3 regions of the Streptomyces sp. NPDC048434 genome follow, and region 2 is predicted to be linked to each of the others. Evidence: riboswitches for the same ligand, from Rfam matches in the RefSeq annotation. Region 2 holds a riboswitch; each other region holds the start of a gene.
The links. Region 2 has a riboswitch for thiamine pyrophosphate ahead of thiC (phosphomethylpyrimidine synthase ThiC). Riboswitches for the same ligand answer to the same signal wherever they lie in the genome.

Region 1 (5,200 bases), on a different contig from region 2:
GGGGCAAGGCCGCCAAGGCCCGCGGCGCCGCCCAGCTCGGGCAGACCGCACCGCTGGGTGAGCCGTCGCATCCTTATCGGCGGGGCGACGGGGCAGGGCGAGGTCGCCGGGTGAAAGGGCCGGCGGTGCCGGGCCGCCGTTCCGTCGCTGTCACGGATGCGGCAGCGTGAGCGGACCGAACGCTCCGGAGAGGGGCGAGGGGGAGCGGCTGCTGCCGCGATGTGGCGTGGCGCAGCGTGGGCGCTCCGCCAGGCACCCCGCCATCGCGGCTGAGCATGCGGCTGCCCCGAACGTCGCGAGGGTCTCAGAGCTTGGCCAGTTTGCTGTACGGACTCATGATCCGTGCTTGCAGCGAACCGAAGTCGACAAGTACCGCGATCTCATCCTCGACACAGATCACGCGGCCGAGGCCGTACTCATCGTGTGTGACCCGATCGCCTATCGCGAACTCCTTGGGAGGACGCGTGACCGGGGGCTTGAAGGGGCTGGACGGCAGATGACGCCGGGCTACGGCAGGCTTTCTCATTAACAGCAGTATGCGCCTGGTGGGCGAGCTGCTCCTAAACACGCCGACTAACGCAACCAAGCCGAGATCTCCGTCGGCGGCCCCTGCTCACCCAGTTCCCCTCCACGGGCCCGCGAAGCTGCGGACGTACCACCAGCTCGGCGGGCTCGGGTCGCTTCACCCGCCGCCCCGGGAGCCTCCGTCCCTGGAGCACCGCAGGCCTCCGTCCGCCACTGTCAGGTCTCACGGAGTGATCACGGTGGACCGCCAAGGCCGAGGCCAAGCCGATGGCCCGGCCGTCTGGGCCGTCCCTGGGCCGTGCGAGGTAGACCGCCAGTGACAGAAGGCCACAGCGGGTGACTGCCCCCTCACCGCTCCGACCTGGGCCCCCGTAAACGATCTGCCACACTGGACGGACCATGCCTGCACCCGGAGAACTCACTTTCGTCGCGCCGCGCGGGGCCAAGAAGCCCCCGCGGCACCTTGCCGATCTCAGCCCCGTCGAGCGTCGCGAAGCGGTGGCCGCGATCGGGGAGAAGCCGTTTCGCGCCAAGCAGCTGTCGCAGCACTACTTCGCCCGCTATGCGCACGACCCGGCGCAGTGGACCGACATCCCGGCGGCGGCGCGCGAGAAGCTGGCGACCGAGCTGCTGCCGGATCTGATGAAGGTCGTCCGGCACATCTCGTGCGACGAGGACACCACGCGCAAGACCCTGTGGAAGCTGCACGACGGCACGCTCGTCGAGTCCGTGCTGATGCGCTACCCGGACCGGGTCACCATGTGCATCTCCTCGCAGGCCGGCTGCGGTATGAACTGCCCGTTCTGCGCCACCGGCCAGGCAGGCCTGGACCGTAACCTCTCGACCGCCGAGATCGTGCACCAGATCGTCGACGGGATGCGTGCGCTGCGCGACGGCGAGGTGCCGGGCGGGCCGGCGCGGCTGTCCAACATCGTCTTCATGGGCATGGGCGAGCCGCTCGCCAACTACAAGCGGGTGGTCGGCGCGGTCCGACGGCTGACGGACCCCGAGCCGGACGGGCTGGGCCTGTCCCAGCGGGGCATCACCGTCTCCACGGTCGGCCTGGTGCCGGCGATGCTGCGGTTCGCCGACGAAGGCTTCAAGTGCCGGCTGGCCGTGTCGCTGCATGCGCCCGATGACGAGCTGCGCGACACCCTGGTGCCCGTCAACACGCGCTGGAAGGTGCGCGAGGTGCTGGACGCGGCGTGGGAGTACGCCGAGAAGTCCGGCCGCCGGATCTCCATCGAGTACGCCCTGATCCGGGACATCAACGACCAGGCGTGGCGCGGCGACCTGCTGGGGCGGCTGCTGAAGGGCAAGCGGGTCCATGTGAACCTGATCCCGCTGAATCCGACGCCCGGCTCGAAGTGGACCGCCTCGCGTCCCGAGGACGAGCGGGCGTTCGTCCAGGCCATCGAGGCGCACGGCGTACCCGTGACCGTCCGCGACACCCGCGGCCAGGAGATCGACGGCGCCTGCGGTCAGCTCGCAGCCTCGGAACGCTGACCGCCCGCTGGTAGCGTGTGATCGAACAAATGCACATTCCGACAGGGGAGCGCCACAGCGCTGAGAGTGCGGAAGCGTCGTCACCACGGTGCCCGCAGACCCTTGAACCTCGCCCGGGTCATTCCGGGTAGGAAGTTCGGTCGTCACTCATGCTGTTGCGCCCCGCCCCGAGTCCCCTCCGTACGTCACCGGACGTCGAGAGCCGCGGACACCGGGCGGGGCCGCGTCTCTTCCTGGCCAGCCAGGAGGAAATCAGTGAGCACCACCAGCAGGATCACCGCCACGGCGGTCGCCGCCGCGGTCGGCGTGTCCGCTCTCGCCGCATGCGGTACCTCGGGCGGGAGCGCGGACGCCAAGACCGTCACCCTCGTCAGCCATGACTCGTTCAACGTCTCCAAGTCCGTCCTGGCCGCCTTCGAGAAGGAGAGCGGCTACAAGGTCAAGATCCTCAAGGGCGGGGACGCCGGCAAGGCCGTCAACCAGGCGATCCTGTCCAAGGGCAACCCCCAGGGCGATGTGTTCTTCGGCATCGACAACACCCTGCTCTCGCGCGGTCTGCACGAGGGCCTCTTCAGCCCGTACCGGGCCAAGGGGCTGGCGGACGTTCCGGCCGGGCTGCAGCTCGACAAGGGCGGGCACCGGGTCACCCCGCTCGACTACGGCGACATCTGCGTCAACTACGACCGCGGCTACTTCGCCCGGCACAAGATCGCGCCGCCGAAGAGCTTCGACGATCTGATCAAGCCGCGGTACAAGGGGCTGCTCGTCACGGAGAACTCCGCCACCTCCTCCCCGGGGCTCGCCTTCCAGCTCGGCACCATCGCGAAGTACGGGGAAGCCGGCTGGCAGGGCTACTGGAAGAAGCTCAAGGCCAATGGCGCCGAGGTCGTCGACGGCTGGGAACAGGCCTACTACGAGCGGTTCTCGGGCTCCGCGGCCGGCAAGGGCAAGGGCGACAAGCCGCTGGTGGTCTCCTACGCCTCCAGCCCGCCGGCCGAGGTGCTGGGCAAGAAGCCCGCGCCCGAGGAGGCACCGACCGGGGTCGCGACGGGCACCTGCTTCCGCCAGATCGAATTCGGCGGCCTGCTCAAGGGCGCGAAGAACGAGAAGGGCGGTAAGGCGCTGCTGGACTTCCTGCTGAGCAAGGAGTTCCAGGAGGACGTACCGCTGCAGATGTTCGTCAACCCGGCGCGCGGGGACGCCAAGGTGCCGGAGCTGTTCACCAAGTACGGCACGACGATCGACAAGCCCACGACGCTGCCTCCCGAGACGATCACCAAGAACCGCGAACAGTGGATCAAGCAGTGGTCCTCGCTCGTTCTGAAGTAACCCACGAGCGGCGTCCCGGGCCCGCGAAGGGAACGGCGGTGCGGCTCGGCCTGATGGCGGTGCCGCTCGCCTTCTTCGCGCTGTTCTTCGCCTATCCGGTCGTGGCGATCGTCGGACGGGGCCTGAAGGACGGCGGACAGTGGCAGTTGGGCCGGTTCGGTGCCGTGCTGAGCGACCCGGACGTCGTCCATGTGCTGTGGTTCACCGTCTGGCAGGCGGCGGCCTCCACGGGGCTGACACTGCTGGTCGCGCTGCCCGGCGCCTATGTCTTCGCGCGCTTCGACTTCCCCGGCAAACAGCTGCTGCGGGCAGTGGTGGCGGTGCCGTTCGTGCTGCCGACCGTCGTCGTCGGCTCGGCCTTCCTGGCGCTGGCCGGGCGGGGCGGGCTGCTGGACGAGCTGTGGGGCCTGCGCCTGGACACCTCGGTGTGGGCGATCCTGCTCGCCCATGTCTTCTTCAACTACGCCGTGGTCGTACGGACCGTCGGCGGGCTCTGGGCGCAGCTCGACCCGCGTCAGGAAGAGGCGGCGCGGATGCTGGGGGCCGGACGGTTCGCGGCCTGGCGGCGGGTGACGCTGCCGGCCCTGGGGCCCGCCGTCGCGGCCGCCGCGCTGATGGTCTTCCTCTTCACCTTCACCTCCTTCGGGGTGGTGCAGATTCTGGGCGGGCCCACCTTCGCGACGCTGGAGGTGGAGATCTACCGGCAGACCGCGGAGTTCCTGGATCTGCCGGCGGCCGCCGTCCTCACCATGATCCAATTCGCGGCGGTACTGGGCGTGCTGGCACTGCACGCCTGGACCGTGCGCCGCCGGGAAACCGCCCTGCGGCTCGTACCGGCCTCGCAGACCGCCCACCGGCCGCGCGGCCGCGGTCAGTGGGCGCTTTTGTGGGGGACGCTCGCCGTCATCACCGTCCTGCTCATCGTGCCCCTCGCCGTGCTCGTGGAGCGGTCGTTCGCCGGGCCGGACGGCTACGGAGCGGTGTTCTACACCTCGCTGCGGTCCGCCGCGAACGCCGACAGCACCTTCGCCGTCGCGCCCCTCGACGCCCTGTGGAACTCCCTCGCCTACGGGGCGGCGGCCACGGCGATCGCGCTGGTGGTGGGCGGGCTGGCGGCCGCCGCGCTGACCCTCCCCCGGCTCCGCAGGGGCCTGTCCGGACGCACGGCCCTGGTCAGCCGGTTCGTCCGCGGCTTCGACGCACTGCTGATGCTGCCCCTCGGGGTGTCCGCGGTGACCGTCGGCTTCGGGTTTCTGATCAGTCTCGACACACCCCCGCTCGATCTGCGCGCCTCATGGTGGCTGGTGCCGCTCGCCCAGGCGCTGGTGGGGGTGCCGTTCGTGGTCCGGACGATGCTGCCGGTCCTGCGGGCGGTCGACGGACGGCTGCGGGAGGCGGCCGCCGTGCTCGGCGCCTCGCCGTGGCGGGTGTGGCGCGAGGTCGACCTGCCCCTGGTGCGGCGCGCCCTGCTGATCGCCGCGGGCTTCGCCTTCGCCGTCTCGCTCGGCGAGTTCGGCGCGACGGTCTTCATCGCGCGGCCGGACCAGCCGACGCTGCCGGTCGCCGTGGCACGCCTGCTGGGACGTGCGGGAGAGCTCAACTACGGGCAGGCGATGGCCTTGTCGACCATCTTGATGGTCGTATGCGCCGGCGCCTTGCTGATACTGGAGCGCCTGCGTCCCGTCGACCACTCCGGGGAGTTCTAGATGACGGCACGGGCCGGGACCACTGCGCAGGAGCTGCTGCGGCTGGGCGGGGTGACCGTCCGCTTCGGCAGTGCGGGGCACCCCGCACTGGACGCGGTGGATCTGGACGTCGCCGCGCACGAGATCGTGTGCGT
Region 2 (5,200 bases):
AGTACAAGGGTGTTGACGACGGACGCGATGTGATCCCGGCCGATCCGCATCGCGGCGCCGTACAGCTTGCGCCAGCCGGCGGCCAGGTCCGCCTCCTTGAGCTCCCAGACGGCGGCGGTCTGGGTCACCGTCACATCGTCGAGCACACCCAGTGACCCGATGATGATCCCCGCGAGCAGCAGGCCGCGGATCTCGATGTCGGGGTACAGGCCGTGCACCAGCCCGGTCGTTTCGTCCGTATTGCCGGTCAGCAGCGCCCAGTTGATGAACACCGAGCCGAGCAGCCCGATCAGCAGCAGTGAGGCGAGGGTGCCGAGCACGGCCACCGACGTACGGGCCGTCAGCCCATGACACAGGTACAGCGCGATCAGCATGATCGCGCTTCCCCCGACCACCGCCACCACCAGCGGATTCGAACCCTGCAGGATCGCCGGGAGGATGAACAGCGTCAGGACCGCAAAGCTGGCCGCCAGTGCCACCAGCGCCAGGACGCCACGCAGTCGGCCGACGATCACCACCGCGAATGCGAAGATCGCAGCCAGCACCCACATCGGGAGCGTCCGGTCGACATCGCTGACCGAATACTGCAGATCCTTCGGCGCCTTGGGGGAGTACGCCACCACCACGTCCTGGCCGGTGGTGTAGTGGCGCAGGGCGTCCGGCGTCACCACCGTCTGGAAGGTGCGCCCGGCGTTCTCTCCCGTGGTGACTTTGATCGTCGTCTGCTGGCAGGGCTTGCCCTTGGCCGCTCCCCCGGCCGGTGGCTGCCCTGTCGGAGACGGTTGTTGGGGCTGCTGCTCGGCATGGACATCCGCACAGTTCACCTCCGCCACCTTGATGACTCGGGCCCGCTCCGTGGGCTGGTCGAAGCCGACGCCGGACGGCTTGTGGGGTGGCGCGCCGCCCGGCCAGAGCACGACGAGACCGACCGCCACCGCGGCCGCGAAGGGGATCAGCACCGCCGCGATGACCTTGCGCAGATGCCGGGAGACGGGCGTGGCAGGGCCATGGCTGTGCGCATGTGAGTGCACGGCGGAATGGTGGTGGGACTCGTCAGGGCTCACCGCTAGATCATCGCAAGAACTCCTGGGGCCCCCTGTTCACTCCGCCACATCGGCCGCTACCGTGGTGCCACCTTTGCAATCGCGGGAGCTCGGAGCACCGGGCTGAGAGGGCGCTGACCTTCGTCCCAGCGGCGTTTCACGTGAAACGCCCATGGATGGAAGCCGCTGCGTCGACCGCCGAACCTGTTACCGGGTAATGCCGGCGTAGGGAGTTGGGTCTTATGACTCTGCAGGATGCACACACGCCCGAAAACGGAAACGGTGCCAGCGGCAGCAATGAGCCGCAGATTGGCTGGCACAAGGGCTATGTCTCCGGATCGCGCCCGGACCTTCGCGTCCCCGTCCGGCGGGTGCACCTCACCAACGGCAAGGACGTGACGCTCTACGACACGTCAGGGCCGTACACCGACCCTCAAATCGATACCGACGTCCGCCGTGGTCTGGCGCCGCTGCGGGAGAACTGGATCATCGCCCGCGGCGACACCGCGGAGTACGCGGGCCGACCCATGCGGCCGGAGGACGACGGCCTCAAGCACACCTCGCCGCGCGGCGGTCTCAAGAACCTCGATGCGGTCTTCCCGGGCCGCCCCCGCCAGCCGCGCCGTGGCCGTGACGGCGCCGCGGTCACCCAGCTCGCCTACGCCCGGCGCGGCGAGATCACCGCGGAGATGGAGTACGTCGCCCTCCGCGAGAACGTCACGCCCGAGTTCGTCCGCGATGAGATCGCGGCCGGCCGGGCGGTGCTGCCGTCCAACATCAACCACCCGGAGATCGAGCCGATGATCATCGGCAAGAACTTCCTGGTGAAGGTGAACGCCAACATCGGCAATTCGGCGGTCACTTCCTCCATCGAGGAGGAGGTGGAGAAGATGACCTGGGCGACCCGCTGGGGCGCCGACACGGTGATGGACCTCTCCACCGGCCGCAACATCCACACCACCCGGGAATGGGTGCTGCGCAACTCCCCCGTCCCCATCGGCACGGTCCCCCTCTACCAGGCGCTGGAGAAGGTCGACGGCAAGGCCGAGGACCTGACCTGGGAGGTCTACAAGGACACCGTCATCGAGCAGGCCGAACAGGGCGTCGACTACATGACGGTGCACGCCGGTGTGCTGCTCCGCTATGTCCCTCTGACGGCCCGCCGCAAGACCGGCATCGTCTCCCGCGGGGGCTCGATCATGGCCGCCTGGTGCCTGGCGCACCACAAGGAGTCGTTCCTCTACACGCACTTCGAGGAGCTCTGCGAGATCCTCGCCTCGTACGACGTCACCTACTCGCTGGGTGACGGCCTGCGCCCCGGATCCATCGCGGACGCCAACGACGAGGCGCAGTTCGCGGAGCTGCGGACGCTCGGCGAGCTGAACACCATCGCCAAGCGGCACGGCGTACAGACCATGATCGAGGGCCCGGGACATGTCCCGATGCACAAGATCAAGGAGAACATCGACCTCCAGCAGGAGATCTGCGAGGAGGCCCCGTTCTATACGCTCGGCCCGCTGACCACCGACATCGCGCCCGCCTACGACCACATCACCTCCGGTATCGGAGCAGCGATGATCGCCTGGTGGGGCACCGCGATGCTCTGCTACGTCACGCCCAAGGAACATCTGGGCCTGCCGGACCGCGACGACGTCAAGACCGGCGTCATCACGTACAAGATCGCGGCCCATGCGGCCGACCTGGCCAAGGGGCACCCGGGCGCCCAGGAATGGGACGACGCGCTCTCCGACGCCCGCTTCGAGTTCCGCTGGGAGGACCAGTTCAACCTGGCCCTCGACCCGGACACGGCCCGCGCCTTCCACGACGAGACGCTGCCCGCCGAGCCGGCGAAGACGGCCCACTTCTGCTCGATGTGCGGCCCGAAGTTCTGCTCGATGAAGATCAGCCAGGACATCCGCCGCGAGCACGGGGGTGACCTGTCGATCGACCCCGAGGCGGGGATGGCCGAGAAGTCGAAGGAGTTCGCGGCGGCGGGTAACCGCGTGTATCTGCCGATCGCGGACTAGCCGTCGTTCGGACGCCTCCGTGTGAAGGCCTCTGCCGAAAAGGCGGGGGCCTTCCGCCTGCCCGCCCCGGGGCCGGCAGGCGGCCCCGTGACGTGCAGGGCGCCGGGCAGGCCCTAATCCGGCTGGTGGTCCGGTCCCCCGTGATCCGGGCTGGTGAAGTCCGGGCTGGAGTAGCGCGGGCGGGACCCCGAGGAGCCGTTGTCGGGGCTGGTGAACTCGGGGCGGGTGTAGCCGAGGGTGGGGATGCGGCTCTCGGACGGCGGGGTGCGGCGGGGGACATAGCGGACCGGGTCGTCGTCCGGAGTGGCCGTGGGGTCGGCAAGGGCCTCCCGGAGAAAGGGCAGCACGCCGCGCTCCAGGAGGGCGCGGCGCCACACCTCACGCGCGTGGTCCAGCGCCTTGCCCAGTTCGCCGGCTCTGGCGGCCTGGGCGGACGAGCCGTTGCGCAGCGCCGTGATGACCAGGCCGGCCATCGCGACAAGGGTGCCTGCGGCGGTCAGTGCCGCGAATATCCAGCCGACGCTGATCAGCGGCTGCGCCAGCGACTTGTCGGGGCTGATGGCACGCAGCACATAGCCGATGAGGAGGAAGAGGACCGCGGCGATGCCGGCGAGGACGGGCGCGAGGACGGCGACCATGGCGGTGAGTCCGGCGCCGGTGGTTTCGGCCTCGCCCAAGGCCGTGGCACTGGCCGGTCCTGAGCTCCCGTCATCCCCCACGCTCTGCTCCTCGCCGTCCGCTTCGGCGCGGGACGGTGCGGGTGTCGGTGCGCGCAACTCGGCGCGGAGCTCTACATAGCGTTGATATTCGGCCGTGGCGCACGCGGCGATGGCGGTGGTCGCGCTGAGCGCCATCGTCCGCAACTGCTCGGTATTGAGATGGTTTCCCGCGACGGCGGTGAAGTCGTCCGGGCGGTATTCGGCGGTGCGCAGCGCCTCATCAAGGATCCGCGCAAATTCCGCGCGGTCCTCGTTCAGCAGGTGCGGAGCGCTGTTCATGTGGATCCCCCGATGCTCCGTAGGGCCGTACGGCCGGCGTTGGCCGGGCAGTGGGCGGAAACGGAGGAGAGCCTGCTACGGATAGTCCGATGGTAGAGCGACTCCGGCGCAGGGTGACAGAGAGTTTACGGAATTTGAGTAATGCCACGACCGGTTTCCGCCCGTACCGTCCCCCGACGGCGTGCCGGCCGCCCGCCGTCCGGCTGCCGCACGCCTGCCCCGATAACGCTCAGCCAGTCAGCGGAAGTTGAACGACCAATAGCTTTCCGGCCATCGTGATACCGCCGTCCATGGCGATGGCCAGACCGTCTGCGTAGACGTGCGGACCGTCGACCGCGACGCCCTCGCTCTCGCTGTCCTCCGTGCCCACCTCGCCCAGCAGATAGGGGATCGGGCTGTGGCCGTGTACGACACGGTCGCCACCGTAGGCGTCGAGGAGTTCGCGTACGGCGTCCGAGCCGGCCTCGTCGCGGAAGGCGAAACGCTTGGTGAACTTGCGGAACAGATCCCAGACTTCGTCCGCGTCGCTGCGGGTGAGCACGTCGTGGACGGTGTCATTGACCGCCTCGATGGAGTCGCCGTATTCGAGGTAGGCGGTGGTGTCGGAGTGCACGAGCAGATGCCCGTCCTCCTCCATCACGGCGTCCAGGCGGGCCATCCACTGGAGGTGGTGGTCCTCCAGGCGGTCCATATCGGTCTTCTGACCGCCGTTGAGGAGCCAGGCCGCCTGGAAGGAGGCGGTGCCGGCGCCGGACTGCACGGGGGTGTCGCCGAACCGCTTGGCGCCCAGCAGCAGGAGTTCGTGGTTGCCCATCAGGGCCTTGCAGTAGCCGCCGGCCGCGGCGGCCTCGGCGGAGAGCTGCATGACGAGGTCGATGACGCCGATGCCGTCCGGGCCGCGGTCGGTGAAGTCGCCGAGGAACCAGAGCCGGGCGTTGCCGGCTGCCCAGTTGCCGTCGGCGTCGATCAGGCCCTCGGCGGCCAGCGCCTCGCGCAGCTCGTCGTAGTAGCCGTGCACATCGCCGACGACGTACAGCGGGCCCATGCCCTCGGGCGCGTCGGGGTCCTGGGCCGGTTCGGGCACCGGGACGACGGCCGGGCGGTCGATGAGGGTGTCCGTACGGCCGGACTC
Region 3 (5,200 bases), on a different contig from region 2:
AGCGCCTGGGCGGGCGTGCCGGGCAGGCTCTCATCCGGGGTGAACAGCCACTCCAGCATCTCCTTGTCGGTGAAGCCGTCGTCCTTGAGGAGGGTGAGGGTGCCGACGAGGCCCTTGACCACCTTGTCGTCCTGGATGAAATCGGCGGGCACATGCAGCGCCCTGTTCTCGCCGCGGCGCACCGCGATCAGCTGGCCCTCCTTGACCAGCTGCCGCACACGCGTCACCTCGACGCCGAACTGTTCGGCAATGTCGGGGAGGGTGAGCCAGGCGGGGACGAGTCCATCGATGTTTGCGTCAATCTCGGTCACAGGACAAGCCTGCCACCTCGCACTGACAGCCGGTAGCCGGGCATCGCCATCAGGGGCTTCCTGCACACCGGCGGGTGACGGCAGGCGCTCGGGCGACGACTGCCGGTCACGACGTGCCCCGCACCCGGGCTACAGCGCCGCGGCCTTCAGCGGCACCGCCGCGTTCGCGGCCCGCTCGCGGTCCATGGCCACGCCCCGCTCGATCAGCTTGCGCCCCTGGGCGAGGTCCCGGGGCCGCCCCACGGCCAGCAGCGCGACGAGCCTCCCCTCCCGCAGCCAGATCACCGACCACGCGGCCCCGGCCGGGTCACCGCGCCAGACCAACTCGTCGGCGTCCCCGTGGTGGCCCGCGTACTGCACGAACCGGCCGAACTGCTCCGACCAGAAGTACGGGACGGGGTCGTAGGCCACCCCTTGCGCGTCGCCGCGGGCGATGTTCTCGCCGACCGTACGGGGGCCCTGGAGGGCGTTGTCCCAGTGGTGGATCAGCAGACGGCTGCCGTAGCGGGCCGACGGGAACGAGGCGCAGTCGCCGACGGCGTAGACATCGGCGACGGAGGTGCGCAGCTGCTCGTCGGCCAGTACGGAGCCGTCCTGCGGCGAGACCTCGACGCCCGAGCCGGCCAGCCAGGCGGTCGCGGGGCGGGCGCCGATCCCGACGACCACCGCGTCGGCGGGCAGCGTCGTGCCGTCCGCGAGGGTGACCGCGCCCGCCGTGACGGACGCGACCCGGGCGTTGATACGCAGCTCGGCCCCCGCGTCCGCGTACCAGCCGGTCATATGGGCCGCGACCTCGGCGGGCAGCGCACCGGCCAGCGGGCGGTCGGCGGCCTCGACGACGGTGACCGCGCAGCCCGCCTCGCGCGCCGCGGTCGCGAACTCGGCACCGATCCAGCCGGCCCCGACGACCACGATTTCGTGCTGGGCGGCGAGCACCGGCCGCAGCCGCTCGGCGTCGTCCAGGGTGCGCAGCAGATGGACGCCGGGCAGCCCCTCGCTGCCGGGCAGCACGATCGGGTCGGCGCCGGTCGCCAGGACCGCGTAGTCGTAGGAGAGCGGGCCGTCGGCCGTCTCGATCACATGGGCGTCCGGCCGCAGGGCGGTGACGGGCCGGCTGAGGTGGAGTGCGATGCCGAGCCCTTCGAAGTCGACGTCGAAGGTGGAGCCCTCGGCCTTGCCCAGCAGCACCGCCTTGGACAGTGGCGGACGGTCGTAGGGCTGGTGAGGCTCGTCGCCGAGGAGCGTGATCGCGCCGCGCCAGCCCTGTTCGCGCAGGGCGACCGCGGTCTGCACACCCGCGATTCCCGCGCCGGCGATCACGACATGCGGCCTGCGGTCAGGGGCCTGGGAGGACTTGCTCTGCTCGCTCACCCGATCACTCTAGGACGGGGTGTGACGCGCCTCGCAGCAGCGCGCAAGGAGATCTCTGACACAGCGTCACCATCGGACCGGCCCGGGGCGCGGGGCCGTGGGCGGCCGTGGACGTTGCCTTACGGCGCGTCGCGGCCCCGTATTAGGGTGACGGATACACGCACTCGCGGGAGCCCGGACGCACCGGGCTGAGAGGGAGGCTGGCCGGCCTCCGACCGTACGAACCTGATCCGGGTCATGCCGGCGAAGGGAGGGGCTGGACACCCATGCAGGCATCTGCCACACGAACGAAACCCACCCCGCAGAGCCCCGATGTACTCGTCATCGGCGGCGGCATCATCGGCCTGGTCACCGCCTGGCGGGCGGCCGTCCGCGGGCTGAGTGCCGCGGTGGCCGACCCCGCGCCCGGTGGCGGCGCGGCCCGTGTCGCGGCCGGGATGCTGGCCGCGGTCACCGAGCTCCACTACGGCGAGCAGACCCTGCTGGGCCTCAATCTCGCCTCCGCGCGGCGCTACCCCCGGTTCGCGGAAGAGCTGGAGGAGGCCGCCGGCCACCCCATCGGCTACCGGCGGTGCGGCACCCTGGCCGTCGCGCTGGACGCCGACGACCGTGCCCATCTGCGCGAACTGCACACCCTGCAGATCCGCTCGGGGCTGGACGCGCAGTGGCTCACGGGGCGCGAGTGCCGGCGTCTGGAGCCGATGCTGGCCCCCGGGGTGCGCGGCGGTCTGCGGGTGGACGGCGACCACCAGGTCGATCCGCGCCGGCTGGCGAGCGCGCTGCTGGCCGCCTGTGAGCGCTCCGGAGTGGCCTTCCACCGGAGCCGGGCCGTGCGGCTGACGGTCGACGGCGGCCGTGCCACTGGCGCCGAACTCGCCGACGGCACCCGGGTGCCGGCCGGTCAGGTCGTCCTGGCCGCGGGCAGCTACAGCGGTCAGCTCGCCGGCGTGCCCGACGACGTGCTGCCGCAGGTACGCCCGGTCAAGGGCCAGGTGCTGCGGCTGCGGCTGCCGGACATGCCCGCGGGCAGCCCCGCCTTCCTGTCGCGCACCGTACGGGCGGTCGTCCGCGGCGGCCCCCTCTACCTGGTCCCCCGGGAGAACGGCGAACTGGTCGTCGGCGCCACCAGCGAGGAGCTGGGCTGGGACACCACCGTGACCGCGGGCGGCGTCTACGAGCTGCTGCGGGACGCGCACGAGCTGGTCCCTGGCATCACCGAGCTGCCGCTCGTCGAGACCTGCGCCGGGCTGCGCCCCGGCTCCCCCGACAACGCCCCGATGCTCGGGCCGACCGCACTGCCCGGCTTCCATCTGGCCACCGGTCACTTCCGCAACGGTGTGCTGCTCGCGCCGGTCACCGGTGACGCGATGGCCGAGGTGCTGGCCACCGGGCTCCTCCCGGAAGAGGCCCGCCCCTTCTCCCCCGCGCGCTTCACCCCCGCCTCGGGGCCCGAGCGCACCCGTGCCCCCCTGGAGCAGTCCGTATGAACGCCGTCACCCCTGCCCCTACCGTCTCGGTGTCCGTCAACGGCGAGGCCCGCGAGGTCCCCGGCGGGCTCACCCTCGACCGGCTCGTCGCGACGCTGTCCACGGCGCCCGCCGGGGTGGCCGCGGCGGTCAATGACCTCGTGGTGCCACGCACCCAGTGGCCCACCACCCCGCTCGGCGACGGCGACCGCGTCGAGGTGCTCACCGCGGTCCAGGGAGGCTGATCCGCAGACATGGCCGACACCGCACCCCTCGGGGGGACACCCCCCGTGACCTCCGACACCCTCACCCTCGCCGGCACCACCTTCGCGTCCCGTCTGATCATGGGCACCGGTGGCGCGCCCAGCCTCGACGTCCTGGAGCGGGCGCTGCTCGCCTCCGGTACGGAGCTGACCACGGTCGCCATGCGGCGGCTGGATCCGACCGTGCACGGCTCGGTGCTGTCCGTACTGGAGCGGCACAAGATCAAGGTGCTGCCGAACACGGCGGGCTGCTTCACCGCGGGCGAAGCGGTGCTCACCGCCCGGCTCGCCCGGGAAGCGCTCGGCACGGACTGGATCAAGCTCGAGGTGGTCGCCGACGAGCGCACCCTGCTGCCCGACCCGATCGAGCTGCTGGATGCCGCCGAGACCCTGGTGGACGACGGTTTCACCGTGCTGCCCTACACGAACGACGATCCGGTGCTGGCCCGCAAGCTGGAGGACGTGGGCTGCGCCGCGATCATGCCGCTGGGCTCGCCGATCGGCTCCGGCCTCGGCATCCGCAATCCGCACAACTTCCAGCTGATCACCGAGCGGGCCGGTGTCCCGGTCATCCTCGACGCGGGCGCGGGAACGGCGTCGGACGTCTCCCTGGCCATGGAGCTGGGCTGTGCGGCGGTGATGCTGGCGTCCGCGGTGACCCGCGCGCAGGAGCCGGAGCTGATGGCTCAGGCGATGCGGCACGCGGTCACGGCCGGGCGGCTGGCGCACCGCGCGGGCCGGATCCCGCGCCGCCACTTCGCCCTGGCGTCCTCACCCACCGAGGGCATGCCGGAACTGGATCCGGAGCGGCCGGCCTTCTGACGGCCTTCCCAAGGCCTTCCCAAGGCCTTCCCAAGGCCTTCCCACGTTGTCGGCTGTCCCACCGCGTCCCATCGCGCCGTTGCGCCTGCGGCGGGCGGGGGTTCGTCGGGTGCGGTGACGGCCCTAAGGACTTCGTCCTTCGGTCCGTCCCCTCCCGTGGGTGGGTGGTGAGGCGGGTGGGGGCGGACCTTTCGTGTCCGGTTCCTCCGATGTGGTCCACGGGGCCGCGCGTGATCACATACGGGCACCCCCACCGCCCTTTTCCCACCCCTCAACGGGAGGGGACGGGCCGGAGCGGGTGGGTGTCCGGACGTAAAGCGCAGCAGTCCGGACACCCACCCGCGCAGGCCCGTCACCGGCACCCGACAGCCCCGCGCAGCGGACCCCGCCCGCCGCCAGGCGCAACGGCGAACAACGCCCGCGGCGGGAACGCCGACAACGCGGGCCGGGGCGCAAAGCGCAGCGGACAGGCGCAACGGCGAGACGAACCACGGCGGGACAGCCGACAACGTGGGACAACAGCCAAGCGCCGCGAATAGTCACCGTTCCGCTGCAGTCCGCCTCGGCGGGGGCCGCCGAGTTCGTCCTGTCGGTGGTTCCTCGTAGACTCGTCTGCCGTGGATACGACCCTTCAGGACCCGCTCGTGGGCCAGCTGCTCGACGGCCGCTACCGCGTCCAGGCGCGCATCGCCGCAGGCGGTATGGCCACGGTGTACCAAGCCGTGGACACCCGGCTCGACCGCGTGCTCGCGCTGAAGGTGATGCACCCGGGCCTCGCCATGGACGAGGCGTTCGTCGACCGCTTCATCCGCGAGGCGAAGTCGGTCGCGCGGCTGTCGCATCCGAATGTGGTGGGCGTCTTCGACCAGGGCACGGACGGTACGTACGTCTATCTGGCCATGGAGTACGTCGCCGGCTGCACGCTGCGCGATGTGCTGCGGGAGCGGGGCGCCCTGCAGCCGCGGGC

Region 1: linked by a shared signal. The riboswitch ahead of ACGFWI_RS32075 (thiamine ABC transporter substrate binding subunit) and the one ahead of thiC (phosphomethylpyrimidine synthase ThiC) in region 2 are both predicted to bind thiamine pyrophosphate.
Region 3: linked by a shared signal. The riboswitch ahead of thiO (glycine oxidase ThiO) and the one ahead of thiC (phosphomethylpyrimidine synthase ThiC) in region 2 are both predicted to bind thiamine pyrophosphate.

What each region holds. Positions count from the first base shown of each region.
Region 1 is NZ_JBICXQ010000033.1:7,220-12,419, forward strand. It holds gene ACGFWI_RS32065 (hypothetical protein) at 305-526, opposite strand; gene rlmN (23S rRNA (adenine(2503)-C(2))-methyltransferase RlmN) at 925-2,031, shown strand; TPP riboswitch at 2,065-2,183, shown strand; gene ACGFWI_RS32075 (thiamine ABC transporter substrate binding subunit) at 2,287-3,360, shown strand; gene ACGFWI_RS32080 (ABC transporter permease) at 3,414-5,066, shown strand; gene ACGFWI_RS32085 (ABC transporter ATP-binding protein) at 5,067-5,200, shown strand, end outside.
Region 2 is NZ_JBICXQ010000002.1:302,477-307,676, reverse strand. It holds gene ACGFWI_RS03675 (YibE/F family protein) at 1-1,064, opposite strand, end outside; TPP riboswitch at 1,136-1,292, shown strand; gene thiC (phosphomethylpyrimidine synthase ThiC) at 1,286-3,070, shown strand; gene ACGFWI_RS03665 (hypothetical protein) at 3,184-4,068, opposite strand; gene ACGFWI_RS03660 (metallophosphoesterase) at 4,298-5,200, opposite strand, start outside.
Region 3 is NZ_JBICXQ010000043.1:12,670-17,869, forward strand. It holds gene ACGFWI_RS35795 (Rv2175c family DNA-binding protein) at 1-311, opposite strand, end outside; gene ACGFWI_RS35800 (NAD(P)/FAD-dependent oxidoreductase) at 441-1,682, opposite strand; TPP riboswitch at 1,839-1,951, shown strand; gene thiO (glycine oxidase ThiO) at 1,949-3,169, shown strand; gene thiS (sulfur carrier protein ThiS) at 3,166-3,393, shown strand; gene ACGFWI_RS35815 (thiazole synthase) at 3,439-4,233, shown strand; gene pknB (Stk1 family PASTA domain-containing Ser/Thr kinase) at 4,851-5,200, shown strand, end outside.